DNA from 3 places in the Mesorhizobium erdmanii genome. Region 1 is predicted to be linked to each of the others. Evidence: predicted binding sites of a transcription regulator. Region 1 holds the regulator's gene; each other region holds the start of a gene.
What was found. Region 1 encodes PhoB, which activates phosphate uptake and scavenging genes when phosphate is short. Its sites were predicted from a motif close to TGTCATNNANCTGTCAT; they were not measured.
Positions count from the first base shown of each region.

Region 2: olsB (l-ornithine N(alpha)-acyltransferase) is a predicted target of PhoB. The motif match lies at 1,732-1,748, and genes of this name have one in related genera.
Region 3: EB233_RS14595 (acid phosphatase) is a predicted target of PhoB. The motif match lies at 3,257-3,273, and genes of this name have one in related genera.

Region 1 covers NZ_CP033361.1:1,477,226-1,483,994, reverse strand. Annotated here, with positions in the region: gene EB233_RS07145 (sugar ABC transporter permease) at 1-1,179, opposite strand, end outside; gene xylF (D-xylose ABC transporter substrate-binding protein) at 1,322-2,362, opposite strand; gene EB233_RS07135 (ROK family protein) at 2,634-3,875, shown strand; gene phoB (phosphate regulon transcriptional regulator PhoB) at 4,135-4,824, opposite strand; gene phoU (phosphate signaling complex protein PhoU) at 4,946-5,653, opposite strand; gene pstB (phosphate ABC transporter ATP-binding protein PstB) at 5,679-6,482, opposite strand; gene pstA (phosphate ABC transporter permease PstA) at 6,479-6,769, opposite strand, start outside.
Region 2 covers NZ_CP033361.1:1,906,070-1,912,838, reverse strand. Annotated here, with positions in the region: gene EB233_RS09195 (PAS domain-containing hybrid sensor histidine kinase/response regulator) at 1-1,524, shown strand, start outside; gene olsB (l-ornithine N(alpha)-acyltransferase) at 1,812-2,687, shown strand; gene EB233_RS09185 (trimeric intracellular cation channel family protein) at 2,740-3,378, opposite strand; gene grpE (nucleotide exchange factor GrpE) at 3,503-4,135, opposite strand; gene EB233_RS09175 (hypothetical protein) at 4,374-4,574, shown strand; gene EB233_RS09170 (fatty acid desaturase) at 4,709-5,731, shown strand; gene EB233_RS09165 (DJ-1/PfpI family protein) at 5,771-6,391, opposite strand; gene EB233_RS09160 (GMC family oxidoreductase) at 6,585-6,769, opposite strand, start outside.
Region 3 covers NZ_CP033361.1:3,007,946-3,014,714, reverse strand. Annotated here, with positions in the region: gene pdxR (MocR-like pyridoxine biosynthesis transcription factor PdxR) at 1-101, shown strand, start outside; gene EB233_RS14605 (hypothetical protein) at 352-849, opposite strand; gene EB233_RS14600 (DUF922 domain-containing Zn-dependent protease) at 953-1,546, shown strand; gene EB233_RS14595 (acid phosphatase) at 1,590-3,122, opposite strand; gene EB233_RS14590 (cytochrome-c peroxidase) at 3,334-4,602, shown strand; gene EB233_RS14585 (putative bifunctional diguanylate cyclase/phosphodiesterase) at 4,765-6,769, shown strand, end outside.

The DNA of each region.
Region 1 (6,769 bases):
CATGGCACCGATAACGGTTCCCGAACCGCCAGCCAGCGACGTGCCGCCGATGACGGCGGCGGCGATGACCAGCAACTCGTCCAGCGTGCCCAGCGCGTTGGTCGCGGAATTCAACCTGGCCGACGAGATGGCGGCGGCGATCGTCGCCAGCACACCCATGATCATGAACACCTTCATGGTGACCCAGCGTGTGTTGATGCCGGCGAGATTGGCGGCTTCCGGGTTGCCGCCGATGGCAAAGACGTAACGGCCGAAACGCGTGCGGTTGGTGATGAAGGTCATGACGATGCCCACCATCACAGCCATCAGCACCGGAATAGCGATGCCATGGGCAATGAACAGCCCGCCTTCGGGAATCGTGATGTTGTTGGCCTCCGCATACCGCTTCACGATACCGACCGGCCATGGATAGGAATTGGCAACCCACACGGCGCCCAGGATGACGGCGCAGGTGACGGCGCCCATCAGCGTTTCGGCCCAGATCGGCCGCAGCGGAAAGCGGAAGCGCTTGCGCTGTCGGCGCCCGTTGAACAGCGCAAACACCACCGCCAGGCAGGCGACGATGCCGACGGCCCAGCTCCAGGTCGCGCCGATCGATCCGGCGGGACCGCCGCCCATCAGCTGGAAGGTGGCATCTAGCGGCGCCACGGTCTGGCCTGACGTAACCCACCAGGCAGCGCCGCGCCAGACCAGCAGGCCGCCGAGCGTCACGATGAAGGCCGGCACTTCGAGATAGGCGATAACAAAGCCCTGGAAGGCGCCGATCAGCAGACCGAGCGCCAGGCCGATCGCCAGCGCCAGCACCCAGATCCAAGGATTGCCAAGCTCAAGCCCGACAAAACGCACCAGGAAATGCACCTGCGCGAAGCCCATGACCATGCCGATGACCCCTTCAGCCGATCCCACCGACAGGTCGATGTTGCGCATGACGATGACCAGCACCATGCCGGAAGCCATGATGGCCACGGCCGAAGTCTGCACCGACAGGTTCCAGAGATTGCGCGGCGTCAGGAAAAGACCGCCCGACAGGACGTGCAGGCCGACCCAGATGACCACCAGCGCGCCGACCATGCCGAGCATACGGGTATCGATTTCGGTCGCCTTCAGAAAACGGGCAACCGCGCCAAGTTCCGACGCGCGCGCGGTGTCGGCCTGCGAAGTCGAGGTCGTGTCGGTCATGATGTCCTCCCAGCGGCTTGACGTCTGACGCGGATGCCGGACCAAGCCTAGAAGTTAGCCGCCCATGGCGGAAACACAAATCCTGCTGAGAAAACGCCGCGGCTGTGGGCCGCGGCGCTTCCAACTCTTCAAGCGGTCAAGCTCAGTTGCAGGCGGCGACGCTGCCGGCGGCGACGCCCGCGCAGACTTCGTCCTTCTTGATCCAGCCGGCATCGATGACGACGTTGAGATTGTCCTTGGTGATGGCCACCGGGGTCAGGAACAGCGACTTGACGGTGTTGCCGCCAGGCGTCGTGAAGTCCTTGACGCCGGCGATGTCGGTCATCTTCTTGCCGTCGGCCAACTGCGAGGCGATCTCGGCGGCGTTCTTGCCGAGCTCGCGCGCATCCTTCCACACCGACACGGTCTGGGTGCCGAGCGCGATCCGGTTCAGCGCGGCATGGTCGCCGTCCTGGCCCGATACCGGCACGGTGCCGGCCAAGCCCTGCGCCGTCAGCGCCGCGACAACGCCGCCGGCGGTGCCGTCATTGGCGGCGACCACCGCGTCGACCTTGTTGTCGTTGGCGGTCAGGAACTGTTCCATGTTCTTCTGGGCGTTGGCGGGCAGCCAGCCGTCCGTATAGGCCTCGCCGACATTCTTGATCTTGCCCGAGTCGATGGCCGCCTTGAGCACTTCCATCGAGCCCGAGAACAGGAAATCGGCATTCGGATCCGAACCCGAGCCCTTGATGAAGACATAATTGCCTTCCGGCTTGGCCTTGAACACCGCACTGGCCTGGAGGCGGCCGACTTCCTTGTTGTCGAAGGTCAGGTAGAAGACGTCCTTGTTCTCGATCAGGCGGTCATAGCCGACGACCGGAATGCCTTCGTCGAGCGCCTTCTGCACGGCCGGGCCGATGGCCGAGGCGTCCTGTGCCAGGATGATCAGCGAATTGGCGCCCTGCGAAATCAGGCTCTCGACATCGGTAAGCTGCTTGCCGGGATTGGACTGTGCATCGGCCGAAATGTACTTGTCGCCGGCGGCCTCGATCGCCTTTTTCATCGCGGCCTCGTCAGTCTTCCAGCGTTCTTCCTGGAAGTTCGACCACGATACGCCGATGACTTTGTCCTTCGCCTGCGCGACCGACGCAAGCGTCAGCGACATGGCGACACCCGCCAGGATGGCGGCCGTGAATCTTTTCATGATATTCCTCCCTGCGCCGCGTAAGGCGCGACCAAACTGGCCCAAAGGCCGGCACAGAAGCTCTATTTTTTCGAGCCTCAAAAAAAATACTGATGCATCGCCGAAACGCTGTCAACATCGATTCTGATGGATTTTGAGGGGCCTGCAACTTTTTTTCGAGCCCCGCAATAAATAAATGACAGCAGCGGCCGCTTCTGCCAGTATTTGACCTGTTGTCGGCAGTGTTCGAGGGGCAGGAAGAACCGCCGCGACGGGGAGGAAGTGGAAAAGCATGTCGGTCGGAATCCGCCACGACGATCTGCGCCGGCGCAACCGCGCCATGGTGATCGCGGCCGTGCGTCGGGCCGGCCGGCCCTCGCGCACCGAGATCGCCGCGACCACCGGCCTCAGCCATTCGACCATATCGGCAATTTCCTCCGACCTGATCGGCGAAGGCATCCTGGCCGAAGGCAAGCCGAGCGAGGTGGGTTCGCTCAAACGCGGCAGGCCGCAGGTCGGCCTCGGCCTCAATCCGGAGGCCGCGACCGTCATGACCGTGGTGCTTTCGCTGAATTTCCTTTCTGTCGCCGTCATCGACTATGCCGGCCAGGTGATATCGGAGGAACAGCGCCGCCTGGACACGCTGACCATGTCGCGCGAGGCGCTGATCGGCGAATGCACGGCTATCGTACGACGGCGCCTCGCCGATCCCGATATCGACGTGCGCAGCGTCGCCCGCATCGCGCTGGCGATCCAGGGCATCACCGACACCGAGGCCCGGGCCATGCTGTGGTCGCCGATCACGCCGCAGACCGACATCGCCTTCGCCGACATACTCGAAGCCGAGTTCGGCATCCCCGCCACCATGGAAAACGACTGCAACATGATGGCGGTGGCGCTGCGCTGGCGCGACCCCGAGCGCTACCGCGACGACTTCATCGCCATCCTGTTGTCTCACGGCATCGGCATGGGGCTGGTGCTGAAGGGCGAGCTGTTCACCGGCACCCATTCCTCGGGCGGCGAGTTTGGCCACATGATCCATCGGCCCGGCGGCGCGCTCTGCCGCTGCGGACGCCGCGGCTGCGTCGAGGCCTATGCCGGCAACTACGCCATCTGGCGCAATGCCAAGCAGCTCGGCGAGGACACCGAGCCGGTCGACGTCAGCGACGCGGACATGCGGACCCTGGCGGCCACGGCGCGCGAAAGAGCTGGCCCCGAGCGCGAAGCATATCGCAAGGCCGGCGAAGCGCTGGGTTATGGCCTCGGCAGCCTGTTCGCGCTGATCGATCCCGCGCCCGTCGCCATGGTCGGCGTCAGTGCCGCCGCCTTCGACCTGATCGAGCCCGCGCTACGCGAGGCCATCGCCCAGACCGCCGGCGGCCAGCACTCGAAATCGATTTCGTTCGATACTGAACCAAACGAATTGCCGCTTATCCGCGAAGGCTGCGCGATGCGCGCGCTGACCTTCGTCGACCAGGAGATTTTCGCCCCGGGCGTGCAGGGGCGAGCGGGTTCGGGCAAGAACGTGGCGTAGGCCTTGCGAAGGGCATCGCCGCCATTCGAGATTGGCTGCAGCTTCCCGGATGTCATCATCCTTGGGCGAAGCAGGAGCGAAGCTCCGTCGCGAAGACCCAATGATCCATTCCGTTACGTCGACCGAGGGACGCGGCGGTGCAGAATTCTACGCAGTGGCAACACGTCAAAGTCGCGGCATGGATCCTCGGGTCTGCGCGTCCGCTTCGCTCGTGGATGACGAAGCGTTGGGCACCTCGGCCCATCAAAAACGCCAGCAGTCAATCTTCCCTGATCGCATACCCGGCGCCGCGAATGGTGCGGATGACGTCTGGCATACGGCCATTGTTGACAGCCTTGCGCAGGCGGCCCACATGCACGTCCACGGTGCGCTCGTCGATATAGATCGTCTCGCCCCAGACATTGTCGAGCAGTTGGCTGCGGGAGAACACGCGGCCGGGATGGCGCATCATGAATTCGAGCAGGCGGAACTCGGTCGGCCCGAGCCGGATCTCGCTCTTCTTGCGATAGACTCGGTGCGATTCGCGGTCGAGCACGATGTCGCCGACCTTGAGCACGCTGGACAGAACTTCCGGCTTGGCGCGGCGCAGCAGCGCCTTGACCCTGGCCATGAATTCCGGCGTCGAGAACGGCTTGACCAGATAGTCGTCGGCGCCGGTGGAAAGGCCGCGCACGCGATCGCTTTCCTCGCCACGCGCCGTCAACATGATGATCGGAAGCCGCTCGGTCTCGGGCCGCATCCGCAGGCGCCGGCAGAGTTCGATGCCGGACACCGCCGGCACCATCCAGTCGAGCACCAGAAGGTCGGGCACGTTCTCCTGCAGGCGGATTTCGGCTTCGTCGCCGCGCGGCACCACCTCGACCTGATAGCCTTCGGATTCAAGATTGTAGCGGAGCAGCACCCCCAGCGGCTCCTCGTCCTCCACCACCATGATGCGTGGCGCGATCATCGACTGGTCACCTCCAAAGCAATTCCAGGAAAAGTGTGTAGCGGTTTTCCGTCCGGAATTGCGTGAAACAAAGAGATAGAGCGGTTTGGCGTTTCCTCGAAACGATGAGCCGCTCTAGCGTTCAGGCCGCCGGCGCCGACATCGCCGTTTCGTCCTGCTTGGGACGATTGGCGGGCAGCTGCGTGCCGGTCAGCACGTAATATGCGTTCTCGGCGATGTTGGTCACGTGATCGCCGATGCGTTCGAGATTCTTGGCGCAGAACAACAGATGCGTGCAAGCCGTGATGTTGCGCGGATCCTCCATCATGTAGGTCAGCAATTCGCGGAAGACCGAGGTATATTTGACGTCGATGCGCTCATCGTCGGCGCGCAGCTTCGCCAGTGCGGCGGCATCGCGCGCCGCATACTCCTCGATCACGCCCTGCACCTGGATCAGCACCAGCTGCGCCATGGCGTCGATGGAATGCGACAGGTCGCGCGGCGTCGCGCTGAGGCCAACGGTGCCGACGCGCTTGGCGATGTTCTTGGCAAGGTCGCCGATGCGCTCGAGGTCGCCGGCCATGCGGATCGAGCCGACGACATGGCGCAGATCGTCGGCCATCGGCTGGCGCTTGGCGATCAGCGTGATGGCGCGGTCGTCGAGTTCGCGCTGGCGCGCGTCCATGATGGCGTCGTCGGAGACCACGCGCTGTGCGAGAGCATTGTCGGAATTCAGCAGCGCCTTAGTGGCGCCGCCAACCATCGAGCCGGCGAGGTCGCCCATGTCGCTGATCAGCCTGCTGATCTGTCCGAGATCCTCGTCGAAGGCTGCAACCGTGTGTTCGGCCATGATTCTGGTCCTCGTATGCGTGCGATCAGCCGAAGCGGCCGGTGATGTAGTCTTGCGTGCGCTTCTCGCGAGGCGACGTGAAGATCTTCTCGGTCTTGTCGAACTCGACCAGCTCGCCCAGATACATGAAGGCGGTCTGCTTCGAGACGCGCGCCGCCTGCTGCATGTTGTGGGTGACGATGACGATCGTGTAGTCGGCCTGCAGCTCGTCGATCAGTTCCTCGATCTTGGCGGTCGACAGCGGATCGAGTGCCGAGGCCGGCTCGTCGAGCAGGATGACTTCCGGCTTCACCGCCACGGTACGGGCGATGCACAGCCGCTGCTGCTGGCCGCCCGACAGGCTGAGGCCGCTGGCGTTGAGCTTATCCTTGACCTCGGTCCACAGTGCCGCACGCTTCAGCGCCTGCTCGACACGGCCATCCATCTCGGCCTTGCTGATCTTCTCGTAGAGCCTGACGCCAAAAGCGATGTTCTCATAGATCGACATCGGGAACGGTGTCGGCTTCTGGAACACCATTCCGATCTTGGTACGCAGCAGGTTGAGGTCCTGCGAACGATCGAGAACGTTCTGGCCGTCGAGCAGCACCTGGCCTTCGGCCGTCTGCTTGGGATAGAGCTCGTAGATGCGGTTGAAGACGCGCAGCAGCGTCGACTTTCCGCAGCCCGAAGGCCCGATGAAGGCGGTGACGCTGCGCTCGGGCAGCGACAGCGTGATGTCCTTCAGGGCCTTCGACTGGCCATAGTAGAAGTTGAGGTTCTTGACCTCGATCTTGGCCTTGGCCACCGCCTCGGCGGCGATCGTCATGTCTGGAGACAACATCTGGCTCATTTGTCCTCTCTGCGTCCGGTCAGGCTGCGCGCGAAGATGCTGAGCGCGAGAACCGTCAATGTGATTATGAGTGCGCCGGTCCAGGCCAGTTGCTGCCATTCCTCATAGGGGCTGAGAGCGAACTGGAAGATGGTGACCGGCAGGCTGGCCATCGGCGCGTTGAGATTGCTCGACCAGAACTGGTTGTTCAGCGCCGTGAAAAGCAGCGGTGCGGTCTCGCCCGAGATGCGGGCGATGGCCAGCAATATGCCGGTGACGATGCCCGACATCGCGGCGCGGTAGGCGAC
Region 2 (6,769 bases), 430 kb from region 1:
AAATCGCGCTTTCTCGCCACCGTCAGCCATGAAATCCGCACGCCGATGAACGGCATCATGGGAATGGCGAGGCTGCTCGCCGACACCAGCCTGTCGCCGGAACAGCAGACCTATGTCGGTGCCATCTCGACCTCGGCCAGTGCCTTGCTCGCCCTGATCGAGGACCTGCTCGACTATTCCAAGATCGAGGCCGGTCGCTTCGACCCGGAACCGCAACCGATGTCGGTGCGCGAGATCGCCGACAACATCATCGAATTGCTCGCCGCGCGCGCCTTCGCCAAGGGTATCGGCCTCGGCTGCCACGTCGAACCGGATGTACCGCAATTAATCACCGCCGATCCAGGCCGGGTCCGTCAGGTGCTGCTCAACCTGATCGGCAATGCCATCAAGTTCACCGACGGCGGCGGCGTGCTGGTCAGCGTCGCGCGCGCCCGCACCGAAAACAGCGACCGCATCTGCTTCACCATTACCGACACCGGGCCCGGCCTGCGCGACGAGGACATGGAGCGCATCTTCGAGGAGTTCGAGCAGGCCGACGGCACCTCGACGCGCGCGCATGGCGGAGCGGGGCTGGGGCTTGCCATTTCCAAGCGCCTGGTGGCTGCCATGGGTGGCACGATTTCGGTCTCTAGCCGGCTTGGTCAAGGCTCGGAATTCGTTTTCGAGATCCCGGCCAGGGAGGCCACCGAGGCGCCACAGGGCCGGCAGAACGCGCTTGCCGGCAGGCACGCGGTGATCCTCTCCAGGAATGCCGTCGAGGCCGAGGCCATCGCCCGCACCATCCGTGCCAATGGCGGTACCGCCGGTATTGCCAGCACCATGGCGCAGGCGGCGCCGCTGGCCGAGGGCTGCGACGCGCTTCTCGTCGATGCGGCCATGGAAGAGAGTGACGGAAGGCTGCTCAAGCGGTTGCGCCAAAGCGGTTTTTCCGATTGCGAAGCCATCACCCTGATCGCGCCGACCGACCGCGGCATGCTCGGCGAGTTCCGCGCCAGCGGCTACGCGACTTTCCTGGCTCGACCGGTGCGCGGGGGGACACTTTTGCGTGTGCTTTTGACCAGCCATGCATCGGCCCTTGCCCAGCCGCAGCCGGAGAAGCGCCGTGCCCCGGCCAGTGCCTCGAGCGGCCGCCAGCAGGGCTTGTCCGTGCTGATCGCTGAAGACAACGACATCAATGCCATGCTGGCCCGCGCCACGCTGTTGAAGGCGGGGCACCGCGTCACGGTGGTCGGCAACGGCAAGGCCGCGGTCGAGGCCGTCACCAGTGCCGGGCACAAGCACCGCTTCGACGTGGTGCTGATGGATCTGCATATGCCGGTCATGGACGGTCTGGACGCCATTGCCGCGATCCGCCGCCATGAGGAGGAAATATCCGCGCCGCCGGTGCCGATCATGGTGCTTTCGGCCGACAGCCAGGAAAAGACCCGCCATACGGTGCTTGCCCACGGCGCCTCCGGCTTCGTCACCAAGCCGCTCGACCCCGACGCCCTGGTCAACGCCGTCGAGGGCCAGGCCGCCGCTTGAGCGGCCTGTTTTCAGGTGCAAGTCTGCCGTATGTCGATCAAAAATTGTCGCGGTTTTGCCGCGACGGCACGCATGAAAACGAGAAACTGAAGCGGCTCGTGCGGATCGGTGCAAACGCGACGCGCTTGCTTTTTCCTGACCCAACGTAGCCGGTTGACCGTTTTCGCCAGCCGACGAAGTATTGCCCGAGACGCCGTATCACGGTACTGTCACAATCCTGTTGCACCTACACCGTATCCCCGTGCCAAGAGGGATGGCTCGAAGGAGAATCACTCGTGCATACAGTTATGCCTGAATGTGACACTCGGCCGAACGCCGGCAGCGCCTTGCTTGCCGGACGTAATGTCGATTCCGTCATAAAAGGCGCAGCGCTCGGCCGTATCGGCAATCTCGAAGTGCGGCTCGCCCGCAACGAGGCCGAGATCGCGGCGGCGCAGGAAGTGCGCTACCGGGTATTTTATGACGAGCTTGGCGCCAGGAAGGACCTGTTCCAGGCGCAGGACCGCCGCGACGCCGACCGGTTCGATCCGCTTTGCGACCATCTGCTGGTGCTGGACACGACGCTTTCCGGTCCCGAACACCGCCGTATCGTCGGCACCTATCGCCTGCTGCGGCAAGAAATCGCGGCCACCGCCGGCGGCTTCTATTCAGAAGGCGAATTCGAGCTGACCAAGCTCATCGCCCGCCATCCCGGCCAGCGTTTTCTTGAGCTCGGACGTTCCTGCGTTTTGCCGGAATACCGCTCGAAACGCACCATCGAGGCGCTTTGGCAAGGCATCTGGGCCTACATCAATCACTACGAAATCGGCGTGATGACCGGCTGTGCCTCCTTCCATGGCACCGTGCCGGCGGCGCATGCCGAGGCGCTTACCTATCTCGCTCATCACTGCCGCACCAACTCGGCCTGGGACGTGCGTGCGGTGTCGGGGCGCTATTGTTCCATGGACCTGATGCCGATCGAGGCGGTCAACACCAAGGCGGCGATCGCGGCGATGCCGCCTCTGGTCAAGGGCTATCTGAGGGTTGGTGCCCGCATCGGCGACGGCTGCGTCATCGACCGCGAATTCTCGACCGTCGACGTCTTCGTGGTGATGCCGGTCAAGGAGATCGGTGCCCGCTACGTCAATTATTATGGCGGCGAAGCGCAGCGTTTCGCGGCATAGCGAGTAGCGAGGGCTCCGCGGCAATCCTGTTCTATTCGCTATCCGCTTCCTTTCACGGAATATCTTCCGGACGCCTTCCCGGCCGGCTCTTGTACGACGGAAACGACCAGCCGAAACGCAGCGCGCCGCCGCGCACTGCAAGCGCCATCACGAAGCCGGCCAACCCCGAGACAATCTGCGGCAATCCGGCAACGTCGCCGAATGTGAAGATGGCGGCGCCCGCCAAGGCGGCCGTGACGTAGATTTCGGGCCTCAGCAGTACCGACGGCTCGCCCGCCAGGAGATCGCGCAATATGCCGCCGAAGGTCGCGGTCAGCATGCCTGTGATGATCGAAACCACCGGCGAACCGGTGATTGCCAGCCCCTTGGCCGCGCCCATGACCGAAAACGCGGCGAGGCCGATGGCGTCGAGCCACAAAAGCAGCTTGTAGCGGGATTCGACGCGGTGCGCCGTGAAGAAGACCAGGACCGCCACCACCGCGCAGATCAGCACGTAGTCGCGGTTTCCCACCCAGAAGACAGGCACATTGAGGATGAGATCGCGAAACGTGCCGCCGCCAATACCGGTGACACTGGCCAGGAACAGGAACCCGATAATGTCGAGCTGCTTGCGCGACGCGGCCAACGCCCCGGTCGCCGCAAAAACGGCGACGCCGGCATAGTCGAGAAGGGCGATGGGGTTAAAGGGCATGAGGCAGTAGGGATTAGGAATTAGGAATGGGGCATATGCATAGCACGAAGCCGCGCGATTGATACGACTGCCTATTTCCCTACTGCCTACTGCCTACTGCCTACTGCCTACTGCCTAATCCCTATCAAGCATCCTTCTCCGCCTGCTCATTGACCGGCCCCGGCTCGACCGGCGCCTCGGCGGCAATCTTCGGGCCGCCCTTGGCGACGCCAACCATGGCCGGACGCAGCACGCGCTCTCCGATCGAATAGCCCGGTTGCACCACCTGGATGACAGTGCCGGCGGGAACTTCCGGATTGGGAATCTCGAACATGGCCTGGTGGAAGTTCGGATCGAACTTCTCGCCTTCCGGCGTCAGTTTCTTTACCCCGTGCCGTTCCAACGCCGACAGCATGGCGCGCTCGGTCAGGTCGACGCCTTCGATCAGCGCCTTGAAGCCGGCGTCGCCAGACGCCTTGGCCTCGGCGGGGATGGCGTCCAGCGCGCGGCGCAGATTGTCCGACACCGACAGCATGTCGCGGGCGAAATTCGCAACCGCATAGGTGCGCGCGTCGTGCACGTCGCGCGCGGTCCGGCGCCGCAGGTTCTCCATCTCCGCCGCTACGCGCAGCGCGCGGTCCTTCAGCTCTTCATTTTCCTTCAACAGCCGCACAAGCGCTTCATAATCGCCGTCAATGCCGCCTTCCGTGCGCTCGGCATTGGCCTCGGCCGCCTCGGCTTCACTGGGCGCGCGTTCGTCTTTTGCCTGGTCGCTCATCGCCGTTTCCCGTCATCTTGAATGGTATGGATTTTGTGCCCGATATCGAGGTTTGGCGGTCAAAAATCAAGGGGCAAGCCACCATTGAAGCTTTGACCGGACCTGGAAGGCGATCAATGGGGATGCCTCGATTTTAATTCAAATTTTACCGTGCTTGCCAGCTTGGCTTGCCACGGAAGCGTGATGGGGGAACCATTCCCTTGCTGGAGGAGTTTTGGAGCCGACACAGGATTTTGAAATGATGACTCGCGACAAGGCTGAAAAAGGAGAAAGGCTCGCCGCCGAAGTCAGGCGCCAGTTCGGTGCCGAGGCGATGACGCGCTTTCTGCGCACCTTGCCGGCTTTCCGTGCGGAAGCCGACATTCCCAATCGCTTCAGGGAATTGCTTGACCATCTCGATCGGATGGAGAGCAAAAGCCTTGGCGGCGGTCGCCGATAGGCAGCCGACCGGTCAATCGCCGCCTCTCAGGACGCAAGGAGCGGTTCAAAATCGTCTTTCGCGCGACAATTACGCACAGTAATTTTACGTGATGGTCGCCTTGCGGCGGCCACACGCCCCGCCTATGATTCCTGATGAACATGATTTCCCCCGACGCGGCCGCCAACAGCAAGCGTGCCTGGCTGAAGATTCTGGCACGCTACAAGAAGCCGGACCGGCGACGCAGCGCCGTCGAACTCGCCATCACCCTCATTCCGTTCGCCACGCTCTGGGCCATGTCCGCGGCGGCCTATGCCTATGGCCATTGGTGGGGACTGATCCTGGTTCTTCCGGCGGCCGGGTTCCTGGTGCGCATCTTCATGATCCAGCACGATTGCGGCCATGGCTCCTTCTTCGCCAACCGCTACGCCGACGACTGGATCGGCCGCGCGCTCGGCGTGCTCACACTGACGCCCTACGATTGCTGGCGGCGCGCCCACGCGACACATCATGCCAGCGCCGGCAATCTCGATGAGCGCGGTATGGGCGACATCAGGACGCTGACGGTTGCCGAGTACAGGCAATTGTCCTGGCGCGGGCGCCTTGGCTATCGTCTCTATCGCCACCCGCTGGTGATGTTCGGTCTTGGACCGATCTGGCTGTTCATCTTCTCGCAAAGGCTGCCGATCGGCATGATGCGCGGCGGCTTGACGCCTTGGGTGTCATCGATGACCACCAATCTCGCCATCGCGCTTGCGGCGGCCCTGCTTATCTGGGCCGTCGGCCCGGGTGCGTTCCTGGTCGTCCACTTGCCGATCGTCGTTCTCGCCGGTTCGGCCGGCATCTGGCTGTTCTACGTCCAGCACCAGTTCGAGGAGACGGAATGGGCGAAGGATGACGACTGGGAATTCCAGCATGCCGCCCTGCACGGCTCGTCCTATTACGACCTGCCGCCGGTGCTGAACTGGTTCACCGGCAATATCGGCGTCCACCACGTCCATCACCTCTCCGCCAAGGTGCCGGGCTACCGGCTGCAGGAAGTGCTGCGGGATTATCCGGAACTGCGTGGCATTGGCCGCGTCACGCTGCTCGACAGCCTGCGCTGCGTCAAACTGGCCTTGTGGGACGAAAACCGCCGTAAGCTGGTGTCGTTCCGCGAGGCACACGCCTTGGCGTAGAAAGACTGCCGCGCCATGGCGCGGCAGCTTGCCATCGGATCAAGCCGCCTGGCGCTCGTCACGCATCAGGATTTCGCCGTGACGGATTTCGGTACCCAGCACCTTCAGGCATTCGCGGATGAAGTTGGACAGGCCAGGCCAGCCCTTGGCTGAAACGAGATTGCCGTCGACATGGGCGCCGGTCGGCGCGACGTCGATGTAGATGCCGCCGGCCAGCGTCACTTCCGGCTCGCAATAGTGCAGCGCCGCCACTTCCCTGCCGCGCACCACGCCGTCGACCGCGATCAGGATCTGCACGCCATGGCAGATGGTGAAGATCGGCTTGCCCGCCTCGTGGAAATGCCGCACCAGGGCCTGCACCCGCTTGTCGATGCGGATGTATTCGGGGCCGCGCCCGCCCGCCGCATAGACGGCGTCATATTTGGCCGCGTCCACTTCGGAGAATGTCTTGTTGAGGATGTAGTCGTGGCCGGGCTTTTCCGTGTAGGTCTGGTGGCCTTCGAAATCATGCAGCGAGGTCTTCAGCACCTCGCCCGCCTTCTTGTCCGGGCAGACGACGTGCACGGTGTGGCCGACGGCGTGCATGGCCTGTTCAAAGACGAAAATCTCATACTCCTCGCTGAACTCGCCAACGAGCATCAATATCTTCTTGCCAGCCATTCCCGGTTCCTCCCTTGTGGCCATATTTATTTCTGGTCACGAAATAATACCCGTATCCTAGGGGGCGGATGTCAAAAGGAAAAGCATAAATCGCACAATTGGTCCGACCAGCCTGCTTTGCGATCGGCAAAAGACACCACACAACCCTCCCTGGTGGACGAAAACAGCACCCCCTGGTTCGACCAAATATCAGTCAGGCAGCCGCCTTGATCATGTCGGCCGCCTTTTCGGCGATCATGATCGTCGGCGCATTGGTGTTGCCGCCGATCAGCGTCGGCATCACCGAGGCGTCGACGACCCGCAGCCCTTCAAGCCCGTACACCCTGAGTTCAGGATCGACCACGGCCATGTCGTCGACGCCCATCTTGCAGGTGCCGA
Region 3 (6,769 bases), 1.5 Mb from region 1:
ACGGGGTACCGAGGCACGGGCTGGTGCTGGGATTTTCGGGATTCTCGGATCAGGAGTTGAGGGCGGCGACGGCAAGGTTGGGTGGGGTGACGGGGCATTGAGAAACAATGGCGGGGTCGGCGCCGCCCCTCATCTGCCTGCCGGCATCTTCTCCCCGTATAGTGACGGGGAGAAGGACACGGTCACCAATGATTTCGCCAATCGCCGACGTTTGCACAAAGGGCGCCAGCGTTGCGGCTGACCCTTTCTCCCCGTCACTATACGGGGAGAAATGTCCGGCAGGACAATGAGGGGCGGCACCGACGTTCGATGCTCAGCGACCCAACGCCTCGCCCGGCTGTCGCTCTCCAATCAATCCGCATCACCCGCGGGTTTGGCCTTGCCGCACTGCGCCAGCACCTTGCCGATGGCGCCGCTCGATCCCTTCAGAGGAAAGCTGATCGAACCATACTTGGCCGCGCTGACCGAAATATCGCCCTTCCCGCGCAACAGGTCGAGCAGCGGGTCGGCCTTCGCCAGGTCGACCACGAAATAATTGTACATGGCCTCGAGCTGCAGCGTCTTGGTCACCGTCTTGCCGTCGGCCTTGAAGTCGAACGAGCCGCTTATGCCAGGCTCCATCTGCTGGCCGCTGGCGCCCAGATCGTAGCTCAGCACCGGATTGTCGAAACAGTTCAGCATCAGGTACGCGTCGCCCTTCGGCCCGCCGCAGACCGAGGCGGTCAGCACCTTGCCGCCCTCGTCTTCCTCCATCTTGGCGGTCCAGCCGCTGCACGATGCGGCAAAAGCCGGCGGCGCGGTCTGCAGCGCAAGCACGGCACCGGCGACGACGAGAACTCCCGCTTTCATGATTTCCCCCTGACAATTGCGGCACCCGCCGCCAGCATATAGGAAAAGCGATCCCGTGGCATTGCCTGTTCGGCAAGATCGGGTGGTTCGCGTGGAGAGCGTCGTGTCGAGAGTTCGCCTGTGTCTTCTGCTGGCCGCCCTGGTGGCCTCGCCGCCTGCCGCCCATGCCGAATGGAAGCCGGTCGAGAAGGTCGAGACCTACGCCATTTCAGGCCAGTCCGGGCCGGAGCTCTACCGGTCGATCGGCGAGAACGGGCCGAATGTCGGCGCTGCCCGCGCCATCGCCCATACCAATTTCAAGCTGACCTGGACCAGGGACTATCAGGCCCGGGCCGGCGCCTGCGTGCTGGTCTCGGCCAAGCCCAAGCTGATCATCACCTACACCTTGCCCAGCCCCTCCGCGCCGCTGCCCCCAGCCATCCAGAAGAACTGGGAGGTCTTCCTCGCCGGCGTCAGCGCCCATGAAAAGGTGCATGGCGCCACCATTGTCGACATGGTGCGCAAGATCGAGGCGGCGACCGTTGGCCTGACGGTCGCCGATGACCCCAAATGCAGCAAGATCCGCACCGAGATGACCAAGCGCCTGTCCGCGCTCTCGCAGGCTCAACGACAGGCCAGCCGCGATTTCGACCGTGTCGAACTCGGCCAGGGCGGCAATCTGCAGAAGCTGATCCTCGCTTTGGTGAATGGCGGCTGACGGGGCCATCGCACCGGCGTGGCCCTTTCCGCGCCGCCCCGCTCTACCGGCTCAAATCGAGCGCCGCGCTCAGGTCGCCCATCGGCGGCTCGCCATTGCCGGCAAGCGCCTTGTCGCGGGCGACGATGCCTGAAAGCACCGGTAGATCGTAGCGCGCGGTGATGAAGCGCAGGATCGACGTCGTGTCGTATTGCGTGTGGTCGACCGTACCCATCTTCGCATAGGGGGAGATGATGAAGGCCGGGACGCGGTTGCCGGGGCCCCAGCGATCCGCCCTGGGCGGCGCGACATGGTCCCAGAAGCCGCCATTCTCGTCATAGGTGACGACGACCAGCATGTGGCTCCATTGCGGGCTTTTCTCCAGATGCGAAACGAGGTCGGCCAGATGTTGGTCGCCCGATGTCACGTCGGTATAGCCGCCATGCTCGTTGAGATTGCCCTGCGGCTTGTAGAAGCTGACAGAAGGCAGCTTGCCGTCGTCGATCGCCTTGATGAACTCGGTGCCGTCCAGGCCGCCATCCCTGAGATGTTCGGTGCGCGCGGCAGTGCCGGGCGCGTAGGCGGCGAAATAGTTGAACGGCTGGTGGTGGAACTGGAAGTTCGGTACCGGCGTCGCGTTCTTGCCGTCGAGCGTCGCCTGCCAGGCGCCGGCATACCAGGCCCAGTCGACCCCTTTCAGCGACAGGAGGTCGCCGATGGTGATGTCGTGCTGCGGCGGCAGTGTGGTGGGCTGCGCCGGATCGGCCAGTGCCTTGTCGCCGCCCTCGACCGGCTTGTTGGCGCTCGGCTGATAGGGCGGCTGCATGGTGTTGACGGCGTAGAAATCCGGCGTGATGGCGCCGTCATTGACGAATTTCGGCACGCCGCCAAGTGCCGAGGCCGGCGAATTGTCGGCGACCTTCAGCGTCTTGCCGTCAGCCTCGACGACGGCGATCTGCCCTTTCACCGGGCTGGTGTCGGCATGCGGATAGACCGGCGCGCAGGCGCAGGCGAGCATGATATGGTTGAGGAAGGACCCGCCGAAGGCGCCCTGGAAGAAATTGTCGGCCAGAACGTATTTCTTCGCCACCGCCCACATCGGCAGGCCGGAGCCGTCATAATGGCCCATGACGAGACCGCCGGAATCGGCCCAGGCGGCGAACTTGTCGTTCTTGCCGCCGTCGATCTGCATCTGCTCCTGGTAGAAGCGATGCCACAGGTCGCGGGTGACCACGGATGTCTTCTCGTTGAAGCCGCTGGCGTCGTCGATGGCGAAGCTGGCATTGGCAAGATGCGCCGACTGCGCCTCGGTCACGACAGGCGTCACCCCCTTGCCGGTCAGCCCGCCCCAGGCCGGCGGCAGTTCTGAAAGCGGCTTGCCGTCGCGGTCGAGCTGGCGTGCCTGGTCGGCCGAGACATTGGCCAGCCCGTTGGCGCCGGGAAAGCCTCCATAGAGATTATCGAAGCTGCGGTTCTCGGCATAGATGACGACGAGAGTGTCGATCTTGTCGTAGCCGGGAGGAGCGGCGTGGGCCGTGAAAGGAACCAGGGCCGAACCGGCCAGACAGAAGGACGTGAGGAGCTTGAGCCTCGTCATGGAAAAACCTCGTGGCTTGACTGTGGCTGGAGGGCGCGGGAACGACGAACCATGAGATGCAACTAACGTCGACGCCTTGTCACCTTTGTGACACTTCCTGTCGCTGCGAACACGGTTTCGTGAGCGCCTGGAGCGGTCATCAATCCGTTGCACTCCCTTCTTATTTCCGGGCCAAAGCGGACCATGCCCTTTATAGCGACACGACAGCGACATGACAGCGACACGATGGAACAGCCGGACGGTCGCTATTGCCGCGATAGCGGCAGTCGGCTTTGCCGCGCCCGCCAACACGGCGGGCCCTGATGGCGTTCACCCCGGTCCGCTGTCGCGCGCCGAGGCTTTCGCGCGCGCCGAAGCGCTGACCGCGCTTGGTAAAAAGATGTTCTTCGACCCGCGACTGTCGGCGTCGGGAAAGCAGGCATGCTCGTCCTGCCATGACCCGCGCCACGCCTTCGGCCCGGCTTCGGCGACGCCGGTCGAGATGGGCGGGCCGAACCTCGACCAGCCGGGCCTTCGCGCGGTTCCCTCGCTGCGCTATCTGCAAGCCTCGCCCGCCTTCACCGAGCATTTCTACGATTCCGAGGACGAGGGCGACGAGAGCGTCGACAACGGACCGACTGGCGGCCTGACCTGGGACGGCCGAGCCGACCATGGCAAGGACCAGGCAAAGATCCCCCTGCTCTCGCCCTTCGAGATGGCCAACAGGGACGCCGCCGCCGTCACGTCAGCCCTGAGCAAGGCGGCCTATGCCGGCGACTTCAAGGCGGCCTTCGGCGCCGACGTGTTCGACCACGCCGGTGACGCCTTCGACGCCGCCGCCGAGGCGCTTGGCACCTTCGAGCAGAGCGCTGCCGACTTCTATCCCTATTCCAGCCGTTACGATGCCTTCCTCGCCGGCAAGGCGACCCTTTCAATGCAGGAAATGCGCGGCCGCGCGCTGTTCGAGGACGAAGCGAAAGGCAATTGCGCCAGTTGCCACCTCAGCGAACCGGCCAATGACGGCGAGCCACCGCAATTCACCGATTTCGGCCTGATCGCCATCGCCGTGCCGCGCAACGCGGCAATTCCGGCCAATGCCGATCCCGCCTATGCCGATCTCGGCCTGTGCGGCCCGCTGCGCACCGACCTCAAGGGACGGAGCGAGTATTGCGGCCTGTTCAAGACGCCGACGCTGCGCAACGTCGCGCTGCGCAAAAGCTTCTTCCACAATGGCGCCTTCCACACACTGCGCGACGCCGTCGCCTTCTACGCCAGCCGCGATACCGACCCCGGCCATTGGTACCCCAAAAACGCCGACGGCTCGGTCAGGCAATATGACGATCTGCCAAAGGCTTACTGGGGAAACTTGAATCAAGACCCGCCCTTTAACGGCAAGAGACCGGGCGATAAGCCGGCGCTGAACGATGCGGAGATCGACGATATCGTCGCGTTTCTCGGCACGCTCACCGACGCCGACCAGCAGGCGGCGCCAGCGAACTGAACCGCCTCGCCCGGCCTGGTCTGCCCGCCCGCGAAAAATTGGGTTCTCGATCTCCAGGATTTGATGCGCGGCAACGATGGCTAATCGTAAAGAAGGACCTATCCCATTAGCGCTTCCTAAACCGCCATACGGTATCCCTTGCCATTCGAGGATGGGATGTCGATGAACGCATTCAGGCGAGCGGCCGGATTTGTGGTGATCCTGTTGACCGGCGCGGTGATGCTGGTGGCGCTGCGCATCGACAGCCAGCGCGACTACGCGCTGGCCAGGCAACGCTATGTCGAAAACTCCCAGGCGGCGGCCAAGGCGACAGCCAAAACGGTGGAAGACGCCTTGCGGGCCATCTACGAGAATGTGCGCACGCTGAGCTACCTGCCAAGCGTCCGCAACCTCGACCGGCATGGCACGAACCTTGGCGACGAGGGCCGCGCGACGATCCAGCAGATCTACAACAACCTCGCCAACAACGTCTCGATTTCCGAGGTCTACTTCCTGCCGCTGGATTTCGACCCGGACCGGTTCGATGCCGAAACAGGCAAGCTCGAGGAGCCGATCCTCCAGTTCGATCAGCTGATCGTGAATGCCAAAGCGAGATCCGACGCCGTCGGCGGCGCCAGGCACGCGAAGCTCGACGACAAAGCGCTGACCCGCCCCGCGGAAGAGGTCGAAACCTATGAATACCATGAACTGGCCAAGCAGCTTGCCTGGCTGAAGGCGAACTATCCGAATTCAAGCGCCATCGACGGGCTCAACTTGCCGATCATCGGCACCAAGGAGCTCATCACCTGCGACAACACCGATTTCATCCATACCGGCAATGATGCGGATCGCTCCGGCTTCATCCTCTCGGTCCCGGTGTTCGGCCAGGACGGCAGCCTGCGCGGCTCGGTCTCGGCGATCATGCTCACCTCGGCGCTGCGCAAACTCTTGCCGAGCACCGACTACGTCATCGTCAATTCGGGCTACGGCTTCGAATCCGACCAGCACAAGATGTCGACTTCGCTCGCGGCCGATTCCCGTGCCTTCACGGCCGCCGACCCCAACCTGATCTATTCCGAAGTCATCCCGCTCTCGCTCAACGATCCCAGAAGCGCATGGCGTCTTTGGGCTGGTTTTCCCAACAGCCGCTTCGACGCCAATATGGACGCCCAGTCCGTGCGGGAATTCGAGCTAGCCGGCTATGCGGCGGTCGCCGTGGTCACGCTGCTGGCGCTGGCCTGCTGGTATGCGATCGGACGCGCGATGATGATGCAGGCGAATGCCGCCTCGACGTTGGAACTGCGGGTCGAGGAGCGCACCGCCGAGATCCAGCACCTTGCCACGCATGACATTCTCACCGGCCTGCCCAACCGGGGCCTCTTGGCGGACACCATGGACGAGGCGTTGAGAAGCCTCAGGCACGGCGAGAAGCTGGCCGTCCATTGCGTCGATCTCGACCGTTTCAAGCCGGTCAATGACACGCTTGGCCATCCGGTCGGCGACGAGCTTCTCGGGGCGGTGGCGAAGCGGTTGAAGCATCATGCCGGCGAAACCGCCATGGTGGCGCGAATAGGCGGGGACGAGTTCGTCATCCTTCAGCTCCTGCTCGACGGCAACGACGAGGCCGGCGTGCTGGCAAGCCGTGTCATTCATGCCCTGTCAGACGAATTCTCCATCCAGGGCCACAAGATCAACATCGGCGGCAGCATCGGTATCGCCGTCTTCCCCGACGACGGGCAACGTTCGGAAACCCTTATCCGCAATGCCGACCTTGCTCTGTACAAGGCCAAGATGGAGGGGCGTGGCACCTGCAGGTCGTTCGAGCCGGGAATGGATGCAAGACTGCAGGAGCGGCGCCTGCTGGAATCCGAACTGACTCTTGGCGTGACAAAAGAGCAATTCGTTCTGCACTATCAACCGCTGCACGATGCAAAGACCTCGAAGCTCACAGGCTTCGAAGCGCTGGTGCGTTGGAACCATCCGCGGCTCGGTCTGCTGGCGCCTTCGGAGTTCATCCAGTTGGCCGAGGAGACGGCTGTCATCGATGCGCTTGGCGAATGGATCATGCGGCGGGCCTGCGCCGACGCCGCGAAATGGCCCGTGCCCGTCAAGGTCGCGGTCAATCTCTCGCCGGCCCAGTTCAAGCAGCAGGGGCTATCGCTTCAGGTTGCCTCGGCGCTCGCGGCTT